Regions from separate parts of the Paenibacillus sp. JT31N17 genome, predicted to be linked through region 3. Evidence: riboswitches for the same ligand, from Rfam matches in the RefSeq annotation. Region 3 holds a riboswitch; each other region holds the start of a gene.
The links. Region 3 has a riboswitch for cyclic di-GMP ahead of AC0YOB_RS22050 (PilZ domain-containing protein). Riboswitches for the same ligand answer to the same signal wherever they lie in the genome.

Region 1: it holds a riboswitch for cyclic di-GMP, as region 3 does, so the genes downstream of both, AC0YOB_RS10635 (DUF342 domain-containing protein) here and AC0YOB_RS22050 (PilZ domain-containing protein) in region 3, are expected to answer to the same signal.
Region 2: it holds a riboswitch for cyclic di-GMP, as region 3 does, so the genes downstream of both, AC0YOB_RS25860 (transglutaminase-like domain-containing protein) here and AC0YOB_RS22050 (PilZ domain-containing protein) in region 3, are expected to answer to the same signal.

What each region holds. Positions count from the first base shown of each region.
Region 1 covers NZ_JBWDNP010000002.1:714,320-718,533, reverse strand. The annotation lists gene AC0YOB_RS10640 (HD domain-containing phosphohydrolase) at 1-328, opposite strand, end outside; gene AC0YOB_RS10635 (DUF342 domain-containing protein) at 430-2,277, opposite strand; cyclic di-GMP riboswitch class I at 2,364-2,449, opposite strand; gene AC0YOB_RS10630 (LytR/AlgR family response regulator transcription factor) at 2,885-3,619, shown strand; gene AC0YOB_RS10625 (AraC family transcriptional regulator) at 3,631-4,214, opposite strand, start outside.
Region 2 covers NZ_JBWDNP010000010.1:72,530-76,743, reverse strand. The annotation lists gene AC0YOB_RS25870 (Hsp20/alpha crystallin family protein) at 1-269, opposite strand, end outside; gene AC0YOB_RS25865 (class D sortase) at 575-1,219, shown strand; cyclic di-GMP riboswitch class I at 1,285-1,367, shown strand; cyclic di-GMP riboswitch class I at 1,407-1,487, shown strand; gene AC0YOB_RS25860 (transglutaminase-like domain-containing protein) at 1,502-2,314, shown strand; gene AC0YOB_RS25855 (SdrD B-like domain-containing protein) at 2,596-4,214, opposite strand, start outside.
Region 3 covers NZ_JBWDNP010000007.1:93,617-97,830, forward strand. The annotation lists gene AC0YOB_RS22045 (O-antigen ligase family protein) at 1-1,382, opposite strand, end outside; gene AC0YOB_RS22050 (PilZ domain-containing protein) at 1,579-2,298, opposite strand; cyclic di-GMP riboswitch class I at 2,436-2,528, opposite strand; gene AC0YOB_RS22055 (HD-GYP domain-containing protein) at 2,556-3,638, opposite strand; gene AC0YOB_RS22060 (histidine kinase N-terminal 7TM domain-containing diguanylate cyclase) at 4,131-4,214, opposite strand, start outside.

The sequences.
Region 1 (4,214 bases), on a different contig from region 3:
GCGCAACTGCGATAATATGACGGTAGGTATATTCATCATTTTCGCCGAAATAGGTGAAAACCTGCTTTAAATAAATATGGTTGCTCATATCCACAATGATCGGCACCATCGTATTGCGGACATGCGCAAACGGAATCTCATCGAAGTGCCGGACCTGATGAAAGACGTCCTTGATTTCAACAATAGCCGAATTCAGCAGGTGCAGGACCGGAAGATCTTCAATATCCTCTTCCTTCAGCGTAATTTGATGTTGAATGAGCCGCTTCAGATTTTTTCGTGTGAGCCGGGAAAAAGCAGGCACAATCAAGGCACCCATTTGGTTGTACATATTTTTATTTACTCTCATGCCTACATATTGATATTGCCGAACAGTCGGAGTCACCAAGATTCCACCACTTTCACGGGGTGCTTATTATAGAAGAAATCAGATTAAGCCTGCATCATGTTATCGATATCAAAGGTTGTATTTTCGACAGACTCCAGAATTTCCTTACTGTAATTCCCGATAGAGACTCTTCCCGAGTGCATTCTGACGACGCTGACCCGCCTCTTGGCTTTCAGCAGCGTGGCCGCTCCGGTCTGCCCTCCTACAATCTTCGCCGTGATATCCCCTTCGGCTTCCAGCCTTGAACCGCGGCAAACGGCCAGCCGATGCTTGAAGGATATATTGCCGGCCGAGTACAAATCACTGACAAGAACTCCGTCGCGCTGGATCAAAATATCGCCATTGGATTTGAGCTCGCTGTTATGGCATTGATTGATGGTAATATTGACCAGCGCCTCCTGCATGCGGGCCACCTCCTGATGGGCGTCCGTCAATAGGGACAAGAAGCTCTGGATGCCATTTCTGGTGGCCGACTCAATGAGCTGCGAGGGCTTCAGGAAAACCGCCGCCATTTCCATCAGCTTCTGGTACTCTTCTTTCTTCAGATGGCGGATATTGGCGACCACGGATAGCAGATCCTTGATTAGCCCCGGTATATCCTTCATTTTCTTCTCCAGCAGCAGCAGCACAATCTGTCCGTATTTAACCGTCTGGTCACGTGACTGGATCGCTTGCTCCAGCACCTGGGAGCCGATCAGCAGCTTCTCGATCTGCTTGCTCAGCAGCTTCGAGGTGTTGTATAAACGGTTGAACATGACACCGAAGTATCCCGAATACAGCTTGCTGCCCATTACATTCCCCCGGATATGGATGCATCCCGTTGCTGTGATGGTCGCATTGAAGACACTGCCAATGACATATACATTCCCCAGAGATTCAATAATCATATTGTCGGTTACATTGCCATATACGATCACATCGCCGGAGAAGACAATATTGCCGGTTTCAATGTCTACATCGCCGGAGACGGTATACGCTGTCGAGATATCAAAGACTTTGATTTTGGTTCCCGTAATCCGCGGGCGTCCTTCTTTTCTGGCGATAATGGCCCCCTGTGGAGTCAGCTCTACGCCCGACTTGGCTACCAGCAGGATATCAGCCGGCGCTTTGGGCGTGATCAGATTGCCGTAAACATCGTATCCCGGGATGCCGTCGATAATCGGGGATTTCCTGGCAATAACGTCGCCGCTGGTGACGGAAGGGATTTGCAGATGATTGCGGAAGTCAACCGTCCCTTCCGTTTCATGGAAACGGCTTTCGATCTCCTCGGAGAAATAAATCTCCAGCTCCGCATCCTTCCCGGGTACGGGAGCTTTGCCCCTGGCGATGAGAATCGGGCTGTAGGTCGGCTGCAATAATTCCTGATGAATAGCGGCCAGGTCGACGTTTGCTTTGATCGACTTCTTTTCAAGCACGGCGGCGACATCTGTCAAATGCACACTTTCAAGAACCATATTCCTGTCTTCCTCGGCAGATATTATGATTTTGGCAAGAGGCTCTGTATCGGTTAGCTGCCAGGCATACCGTTCTTTGGCGTGCAGGTGGAAATAAGCGTGAAGCTTGTCTTCCGAGACTGTAATCTCATACATCGGTTGATTCTCAATTTCCCAAAGGATGCTGTCGCTGGAAGTCACGTTGATTTCTGAATGTATGTCATGATGATTTACCTTTAGTTTGACCGGGGCAATAGCGCTGATGACGGGGAGCTTGCCATTATTGACGGGATCATGGACAATAATCCGGTGTTCAATTACCTGAATCCAGCCGTCCTGCTTCAAGGGGCTTCTGATATCCCTTTCGTCTGTGGAAGATCTGGAAGCCGCATCCACCTCACCCAGATGCAATTGCTTGATCAGCTGGGACAATTCATCTTCAGAGATTTTTTTCTTCACGTTAACACCTCTCAAACCTCAGACCAGAATGGTTTTTTTTAACAAAAAAAACACCATCCGATTGGATCGTGTTTATACACCACCAATTCGGCAGCCTGGCGACCATAGAGATGCTCTCTTTAGGCCCATAGCTTTGCGTCCCTGACTTTCGGCAGGTTTGCCTTTATCGTTTGAGTTTCTTAATTATTAGTCACTAGTTCCTATTTGAATTTTAATAATTAGGAAAATATACCTTGCAAGTCCAAATTGAGTGTACTAAAAGGACTGTCTTTTGTCTAATGCAGTCAAATAAAGAAGTTCGCCTGTTTACAGCCGTTCATACCTGAAATCTGCCATGTTCAGGCCGGAAAAACGACTATTCAAGTCATTCGACAACTATTTTCACTCCACTTCCGATAGGCACGAAGGGTGATTGCATTTTAATATTGTTAGCGTTATGATTTCAAATCATATCATTCCGTGATTCTGCAAAAAAACGATGATTAAAATAGATATTTCTAATAGATATTTAAAATATAAACGGTTTTCATATGGGGTTTTTGAATATTTTTCCATTCCGCTTTTTTTCGTCGGGCAGCCCAAAACAAGTATTGGAGTGTAAACAAGAATGATAAATATCAGGGTCATTATTGCTGACGAAGACAATCAAACGAGAGAAACTGTCAAGAAGTTTATCACTGCGCTTCCTTATATTACGCTCATTGGCGAAGTTCCCGACGAACATTCCGTTATGGAAATCATGGTCCGGGAGAGGCCGGATTTAATTTTGACCGATCCTTCGCAGCCGGGGCTGGGCGGACTTAAGGCGCTGAAGGACTATTTGCAGATCATCCCCCGTCTGAAAATGATCTGGATGGCCCCAGGCCAGGAGTATGCAATCGAAGCGTTCAATATGGGTGCAGTCGACTATATCATAAAACCGGTCCTTCGCACCAGACTATACAAGGCGCTGGAGCGGACGAAACATACCCTCGAAATGGAACGGAAGGCCAATCATTTGTTCATCAATCCGGACCCCAAGCTGATTATAAAAATCAATAAAAATATTCATATCATTCCTTTTAATGAAATACTTTTCATAGAAAAGATGGGAAAAAAATCTATTATACATACTCTGAATAACGATCCCCTTGAAACCTATGACAAACTGGAACCGGCTCCTCATCTGGTACAGGCTCACCGCTCCTATCTGATCAATCTCAGCAAAGTGTCCCGTATAACCAGGATGGGTGAAACCTACCAATCCTTCTTCGGTAGCTACCCCAGACAGGCGTTGATCGCCAAATCGAAAATGAAAGATATTCAGGAGCAGCTTCAGCTGAGGGACCCTAAACAGCCTTAAGCAATAGGCAGTCAATTTCCGGTTTCAAGCTTCATTCGCGATTTCACCGAACGCGCATATTCCGAAGGACTCATCCGCGTGGCATTCTTGAATGCCTTGGAAAAATAATGGACGCTGCTGAACCCCAGCTGCCGGGAAATCTCTGTGAAATTATAGCTTTCCTCCCGGATGTACCGCTTGGCGCGCTCGATCTTAAGCTTCGAGAAGTACTCCTTGACGGAATAGCCGGTATTCTGCTTGAATAAGCTTTTGAGCTGGGTTTTGCTGATATGCAGCTCGCCGCAGATATCGTTCACATTCATCGGACCGCCGATTCTTCCTTCCATAAACAAAAGCGCCTGCCTGGTCAGCTCATCCTTGCTTTTCTCCCGGGCTGGCGAGGACAAGGGCTTCTCCGGCTGCAGGAGACTGCTTTTGCGCAGCAGACGGATCAGGAAAATTTCCAGGTAACAGCGGAGCAGCTGCTCACTGCCGATCACCGCACCCTCGCGGCGCTCCAGCGGATGGCGGAACGGGAAAATGAAGGCATTCTCACCCTCCTTGATCATCTGCGCCAGCAGATTGCGCTCCTCATCCTCCAGACTGAACACTTTAT
Region 2 (4,214 bases), on a different contig from region 3:
TCCCCATCCACATTCTGTTCCTGGTTGCGCGAAGCCTTAATCGTCAAATAATGATTGCTGTAGCTGATATCGATATCAGCTTTACTGAATCCGGGAAGCTCGGACTCAATCAGAAAAGCATCCTCGCGTTCGTGAATATCCGTGCGGAATGGATGGGTATTGCTTCTCATCGGCGCAAAGAAATCTTCATTGAAGATATCATGGAATGATTTCATCAAGCTGCGGCTGACATCTTCATTTCTTTTCCGAAACGGAACTAAATCCAACATGTACATCTCCTCCAATTTCTTATAATGTGATGCTTACACTTTTTATTATAAGGTTGCTGTCTGCTTTCCTCAAACCCGATAAAACAACAATAAAAATCATTTTCCGTGAATTTAAGGAAATCCGGCAGTCCCCTCGTTATTTTTCTCAGTCTTTCTTTGACTTTCTCTGACTTTGACTATTTTTGACCTTACACTGCAGCTGGCGTGCTGCCCAGAATAGCCATGAGGACGTTACATTCCACATGTTGTTCAGATTTTGTACAGTTCCTATCTGGTATAATGGCCTTACAGGAGGGCCTGCCAACATGAAGAAACTGCTTTCTTTTTTGCTGATCATCACTGGATTTGTGCTGATTGCGCTGCCTTTTGCAAAAGAATGGCATTATGATCAGAAGCAGCGGCGTCTGCTTGATCGCATGGATCATAATACCTTCGCCTCCGCGGCTGAGAAATCCGATCGCCTGCTTGCAGAGAGTTACCAGCGACTATCCGACCTGTTTTCTAATGAAGCAGACGCTGCCTTACCTGAGGCTGTCAGCGACGATCAGAGCAAGGAAGATACTCAAGGAATCGCTGTTATTGAAATCGGCAGCCTCGATGTGAAGCTTCCTGTTCTGGAAGGCGCCACAACGCAAAACATGAAGTACGCCGCTGTCCATCTGACAGAAACAGCCGCACTTGGAGATATTGGCAATGCTGCCCTGGCTGCACACCGGGCTCATACGAAAGGCCGATTGTTCAATAGGCTGGGTGAAGTGAAGATGGGCGACAAAATTACGATACGGGTCAAAGACAAGGTTATGGAATATACCGTATTCAAAATATCGGTCGTCAAGCCAACTGACCTGTCCGTATTGAATGGCAATGACACCGACAGGGTGCTCACGCTTATCACATGCGATCCGCTGATTAATCCGACCCATCGTCTGATTGTCCAGGCGAAAATGTAATCTATTATCACTTAAAAATAGTTGTATATTCTATCAAATATTGGTATAGTAAATGTCAAGATAAGTCACGATAACGGCAAACCTGTCGAAAGGCAGCGACGCAAAGCTAGAGGGCCTTCCCATTATTGGATGGCAGCCAGCTACCGAAAGTTTGTCTTTTTTTGTTTTCTAAAAACAATAAACACTCAACGATAAATGGCAAACTTGTCGAAAGACAGGGACGCAAAGCTAAAGGGCCTTCCCGCTTGGATGGCAGCCAGCTACCGAAAGGAGTCTTATTTCATGAAATCTTTTTTTCTTGTTCTCGCGACCGTAATCATTTTGTCCCTTCCCCTCTCCACGACTGTAGCTGCATCCGGTACGGACTCCCCGACTTGGCTCGATACGAAGCAATTGGACAATGGAGTTATCGGAGCTGCATTTAAACCTGCCGCAAAAACACCTATTGTGCTGTTAATAACCAAAAACGGAGTCACTTATACATACAAATTGCCTGCCACAGGTACGATGGAATACTTCCCCCTGCAGCTTGGTGATGGTGCTTATACTATCTCTCTTATGCAAAATGTTACCGGCACCAAATACAAAAAAATCGGTACGGAATCAGTTAACCTGAACTTGAGCGATGACAGCAGTGTATTTCTCGGTTCCGTGCAAAATATCAATTGGAAAAGCTCTCCGACTGCTGTCGCCAAAGCCAAGGAATTGACGAAAAACAAAACGAAAGTTGAAGACAAAGTCAAAGCGATTCACGATTATATCGTTAAAACCATCAAATATGATTCCAAATTGAGCACATCTGTAACAACGGACTATATTCCCGATGCGAACAGAACGTTGAAATCAGGCAAAGGCATCTGTTATGATTACTCCTCCCTGTTTGCAGTCATGGCTCGCAGCGCCGGCATCCCTACAAAGCTGGTTATGGGAACAACCGATTATGTGAAAGGCTACCATGCCTGGAACCAGGTAATGATTAACGGGAAATGGAGCAATATTGATACAACGGTTGATTCCGGTTTGGGCAAAACCAGCACAAGCAGCAGTTCAATGTTCAAAGAAGCCGGCAAATACGCAGCAGCTAAATTCTATTAAGCATTAATCTGATCGCTTGATAGCATCTGTCATTAAGCAAAAGCAGCTTAAGACAGCAAATAGCGCAAAAAAGAGACTATTACAGGATCCCCCCTCCTGTAAAGTCTCTTTTTTGCATTTTAACGGGCAGTTCGGTATTAAGTGGTCTGGATATGCAATCCTTTATTTCATGACAAATGCCTCACCTATTGTGCATCTCACCATTATCATATGAGGAGCCGCGCCTCCTCATATGATAATGCGGAGGAACAGCTCCTGATGGATTTTTACTAAAAATGATCTTATTTCTGGAGATGCTTCCGGCGCAATCTCAGCAAAACAATTCCGAGAATGACCAGGCACAGTCCTGCAAGTTGAAGCGGCAAAGAACTGCTTTCCCCTGTTTTGGGGAGCGTCTTGCCAGGTGTGCTGCTGCCTGGATCGTCATTACCGGGTTCTATACCGCCCAAAGGAATCTCATCCACATTTACATCGAACAGGACTTCTTCTTCGTTGCCGTCCTTGTCAATTACGATGATAGAGAAATGATCCTCGCCCGTATAGCCCGGTTCAGGTGTATACATCCATTTACCATCCGGATCAACCGTCAATGTACCATGTTCCGGTTGGGTACCGATTGCAACATTGCCGCCTTCTGGTACTTTAACCGTCCCTTTAATCGGTTTGTCCTGTACGGTTGTTTCCTGCTGCGGTACTTGTGTATCGCTGCCAGGTTCTGCGCCTGGATCAGTCGGCTCACCTGGATTCGATGGTGTACCCGGGTTACCCGGATTGACTGGCGAACCTGGTTCGCCCGGTGCTCCCGGATCAACCGGCGGCATTCCCGGATTTGCCGGATTTGCCGGATTTGCCGGATCCTCCGGATCGTCAGGTGTTGTCGGATCCTCCGGATCAAGTGGAGGGAAGTACGGATAATAAGGATACATTAATCCCAAATCGATCGTGAGATCTTCCCATCCCCGCGGGGCGTCTTCACCAATCGTGATGACTGCTGTAGTACCGTCAGTCAGCTTATTGGAGTCTTTATCAGCCGCTATTCCCACTGCTTCCGGAGTTGTCAATTCATAGCCCTCAGGAGCTTCGAATTGAACAAAATATTGGCCTCCGACCAGATTGTCAAACCGATAATAACCCGGTTTCCCTGCAGCATCATCTGCAGTCAAAGTCTCTGCAAGCAATTGCATGTCTTTGTTATAAAGCTTGACCTTCACGTTGTTAATACCGTCGTCATCAGCTTCATCCTGCATGCCATTCCCGCTGCTGTCCAGCCATACGTAGTTGCCAATGACGCCTTTGGCAACAAGACCCAAGTCAATGCCGAGATCCTCCCAGCCGGGAGTTTCGCCGATTTGAATTTTAGCTGTAAAACCATTCTCATCGGTTGCATTGGAATCCTCTTTGACGTCGGCTCCTTGTTCCTGAACGGTCCTCATATAGTCGGCAGGCACAATGAACTTGACTAAATAGTCGCCTGGCAGCAATCCGTCGAACAAATAATAACCCGCTCTGCCTGTCGGATCCGCTGCAGTTGTTGTAGCGGCGACAGGGGTTCCTGACACATCATCTTTGAACAACTGGACTTCGAGTCCGTTGATTCCCTGAAGCTCATTCTCGTCTTGTATACCGTTCCGGTTTCGGTCCAGCCATACATAGTTTCCGATCACGCCCCGTGGAACCAATCCCAGATCGATCGTCGGATCCACCCAATTGGAAGGTCCGATTACAATCTCATCGGTAAAGCCGTTGCCGTCCGTGCTGTTGGAATCCGCCTCGGGCGATCCAACCACCGGTTTGGTTGTTTCATACTGTCCACTGTAGAAGAATTTAACGTAGTACCTGCCTTCTTTCAGGCTGCTGAACAGGTAGTAGCCTGGCTGGCCGCCATTATCCTTCGTCACCG
Region 3 (4,214 bases):
TCGACGGCGGCATGAACCAGCAGTACGCCGACAGGGAGGATTCCTGCCCGATCATGCCTCCAAACTATCCGCAAAAGCCCGTACATCATGAGAGCAAATACGATTAATCCGACAATTCCAAGATCAAGCAGCAGATCCAAATAACCGCTATGCACTTCGTTACCAATATACGGGTAGGTTTGGATTTGGGTAAAGAGCATCCGCCAGGTATCCCCGCCCTGACCCAGGAGAGGCGCCTCCAGAAATAGGCTCCATGCATCCTTGTAGAACATCGTACGCGCGCCTGCGGTTTGAAAATGGCCGCTGCTTATCCGCCCTTGAATTACTGCCGGCAGGAGAAGCGCCATAATCAGACAGGCTGCTCCCAACCCGCCCCACGCGGCAAGCTCAAGCTTTCTTCCGGACAAGCCGGCAAATACCGTGCGAAGTGCGGTGAAGCCCGCTGCAGATGCCATCAGGATGGCAAGCAGCCCAAGCGTTTCCCCCATGTGGCCAACGCCTTCATGACTGCCTTGCAGTCCTGCGGCAAAGACAATACGATAGGCTGCCCCCGCCCCAACAAGCGTCCAGCCGCTGTAAACCAGCCATTTGACCCGCTGCTCCCTGGTCAGGAGCAGCAGTCCGGCAAGCCATCCGACAGCCGTTGTAAGCCAGGCTGCCCTGGATTCCGTAAGCAGCAGCACAAGCACCAGCGGCGTGGCCATCATGACGGCAAGCAAGAAAGTCCGATAACGGCCTGCACGTATCAAAAGAAGCCAGTTCCACAGCAAATAAGCTCCCGAGACGGCTCCGAGGAAATTCGGATACTGAACGAAGCCGGCCAGCCGGGCACCGACTGCGGATAAACTGGAATCCCCTGTACTCAGGATCATCTCCGGAACGTCTATCCAGCCGAGCCATCCGGCAAGCGCGCCGCCAATGAGGAACAAGCCGGAACCCTGAAGCGCCATGAACAGCCAGCTCCGGAATGGGCCGATTCTCAGCCACAGATACCCGGATATGAGGAAAGCTGCGTAAGCAGACCATCTGAGCACCTGCTCCAGAGTTCCATGTACGGAAGCCGGTTTGTTGACCAGACTCAAACCAAACAAAAGCGCAATAAGCAGCGGCGTATAAGCCGCCAGCGGCACCGAGGCCCGCACAGCCTCTTCTGCAGGCCCTTTATTTTTTTTCAATATGAAATATTCACCGATCCCGCTACTGCTGCCCCTTATCCTTCGTCTTTGCATTCGAGCCGTAATAAACAAGGACAAAACGGTTGAAGCCATAAGCATCCATTCCCATCTGTAAAAGGATGCGTCAAAAAACATTCCATTCTGGTATGCGGACCAAATGAGCAGCCCGGTAAACATCAGCCCGGCGGCACCAACAACGACTGGCAATTGAATCCCCTCTTCTATTTCACTTTTTAATTGTCCGATATATCTAAATTTTCTAAATATTGTAACATGTTTGAGAATGATTTGAAAATCAGGTGTCATGGAGCTGCTGCCTCAGCAGCAAGAAGAGTTTATTTTCTTATCTTTGAACAAAAAAACAGGCGCTCCGCGATTGCCGCGGTGCACCTGTTTTTTATAGTTAATGAGTCCGGTTGTCACTGGCCTTTTCCTGTTTCCTGCGGTAATAGGCTGCGACCTGCTCCCTCAGAATAAAGGCCCGCAGCGCTCGCTGCTGCAGCCCATCCAGATCGCAAAAGCGCGCTCCATAGAAGGATTGGGCTCCATCGCTGTCATAGCGTATGATCTCCAGCCAGCATGGCAGCTCAAAGCCCAGAGACAACACAGCTTCCAGACGCTCATGCGTCTTGAGCCTCGGCCCCTCGGCAACAATGAACCCCAGCCCGGATAAGCTTATATTTCGTATGGCCAGTTCCATATCTTCAATAAATTCAAAGTTTTCCGGCCCTGTTGACAATTCTCTTGTTTCAATAATTATCTTCTTCATGGTGCCTTTATGGTCAATCTGAACACGGGGAGACTCCCGTTTCTCTTCCAGTCCGCTCAAGGCCCGGACAGGAAAAATAACTGCGATAGATCCTTCCGCCTTGCCGATGACCGTCGACTGCAGACGTTGTATCCCGACCGGAGAGTAGATTGTCATCTCCACCGGATTGCCGAGATCAAATGACTTGTATTCCGTCATTTCAATCTCCATCATCTCGCCCTCAATATGGCTCAAGATCCCCGTTGAGACATATCCTTCTTTCTCGACTACGGTCCGGCTGTGGATTAATACCTTATCTGAGTAAGTTTGCTTTGCTTTCGTGTATAATTCCTTGCTGCGGGCATTCGTGCTCATAAGTACCATCTCCTTAGTGTGCAATCGCCTGGCCGAGTCTTGAGAGTTTGATAAGGGATTGCCTGTTCAAGGAAATGAAAAAAGCCGTTCCTCTGCCTCGGAGCCGCTTGACTTGCACCCTGCTGAAGGGTGTTCATTTCGGCAGCCAGGCTGTCAGTCGCTCCTTTTCAAGAACCTTAGACCCTTTAGCTTTGCGTCCTTGCCTTTCGGCAAGTTTGCCATTATCGGATATATATGAAGTTAGGTACAGGCGATTCTTACATTTCTTCCACGATCATGATACTGTGCGAATCCTTAAGGTCAATCTGATAGGGCTGGGCAGGAGGTGTGCCGTCCGCCTCGCGAAGGATCCGTACGATCGGGCGGTTGACCGCAAGCGGATTATTCAGAGCCACAACCGCAATCTGGCCCGAGCTGAGCAGTACCGTTGTCGATACCGGATAAATGGATATATGCTTGCAAAAGGTCTGGATCAAATCAAGATCGAAGAAAGTGTTCCCGGCCGCGAATAAAAACTCGATGGCTTCCGTAGGCGTATGACGCTTGCGGTGCGGCCTCGGCGAGGTTAACGCATCATAAACATCGGCCAATGCCACAATCTGCGCATATTCATGAATGGCATCCCCCTTTAGCCCACGCGGATAACCCGATCCGTTGTACCGCTCGTGATGCTGAAAAGCACAATGCGCGGACAACAGGGAAATATCGTGCTGGGCGCGGATAATATTGAAGCCATCCTCCGTATGCTTCTCCATCAGGACCCGCTCTTCAGGGGTCAGCGGGGAGGTCTTGTTCAGAAGATCCTTGGGCAATCTTGTCATCCCGATATCGAACAGAAGCGCTCCCATGCCCAATTCTTCAAGCTGGTTGCGGTTATAGCCCTTAGCCAGTCCCATTATGCCTGACAATATAGCCACATTCACGGAATGCTGGAACAGATAGCCATCCGCCACTTGAATATTCGTCAAGCTGACCATAACGTCGTCCCGCGTAACCAGATCCTGCATGATCTGGCCAAACACATTCTTGAACGTCCGGCCCATCTCCGGCGCAATGGTTCTGCCCTTGGTCATAGGATGGTCCTTCAGCGTGGTCATGGTTTTGAATACCGCATCATGGGCTTTTCTGCGCGTATCGTCGCGGATCGCTGTTTCCGGCTCCAGATCCTCGGTAAACGGATCTTCGACGAACAGCATATCGACTCCCAGCATCTTCAGGCGATTGATAAACCGTTCGTTCAGCTCGACACCGACACCCAGAAGAATGTTGCCATTTTCCTGCAGGATCGGGCGAGCCAGTTTATCTCCAGGCTTCGCCGAAAGTATATGTACTTTTCTCATCTGAGCATTCCCGCCTTTAGTCCGGTTGCATATTTGATCAAGCTTGCATCGCTGCCAGTTCGGCAGCACGCAGTTAGTGTAATTGCTTATCGGCGTATATCCTGATGTCTGCGATTTGCACAAGCATATTCAAGTCGCTCCCTTGGTCGGGAAAGTTGGCGCTTCCGACAGAGACGAAAGAGTTGCAATCCTGTCGATAGGGTATAAGCTTGTGCAATTGTTCATGATGCTGGCGAATGACAGCTTCAATCAAGTTTATCATCTGAATCAGGACAAATCATTATAAATTCGTCCACGGCTCATCAGGCGGTCATGCTTCGTCCAGAAAGCGTGCCTGCCGCCGGAAGGGTAAAAGCGGCATATGCCGCTGCGCTTGTCAGGATTGGCACCAAATCGCCCGACATGCCGGCAGACCATGCTCTCAGCCCTGTGTCAGCACGACCGCCCTGCAGCCAAAACGAGCATCACAGCACATAACGCTGCCTGCCTTGTCTAATACTGAACAATCCGGTTGCGGCCGTTCTCCTTCGCTTCGTAAAGCGCCTTGTCCACCTTGACGAACAGCTCGCGCAGATA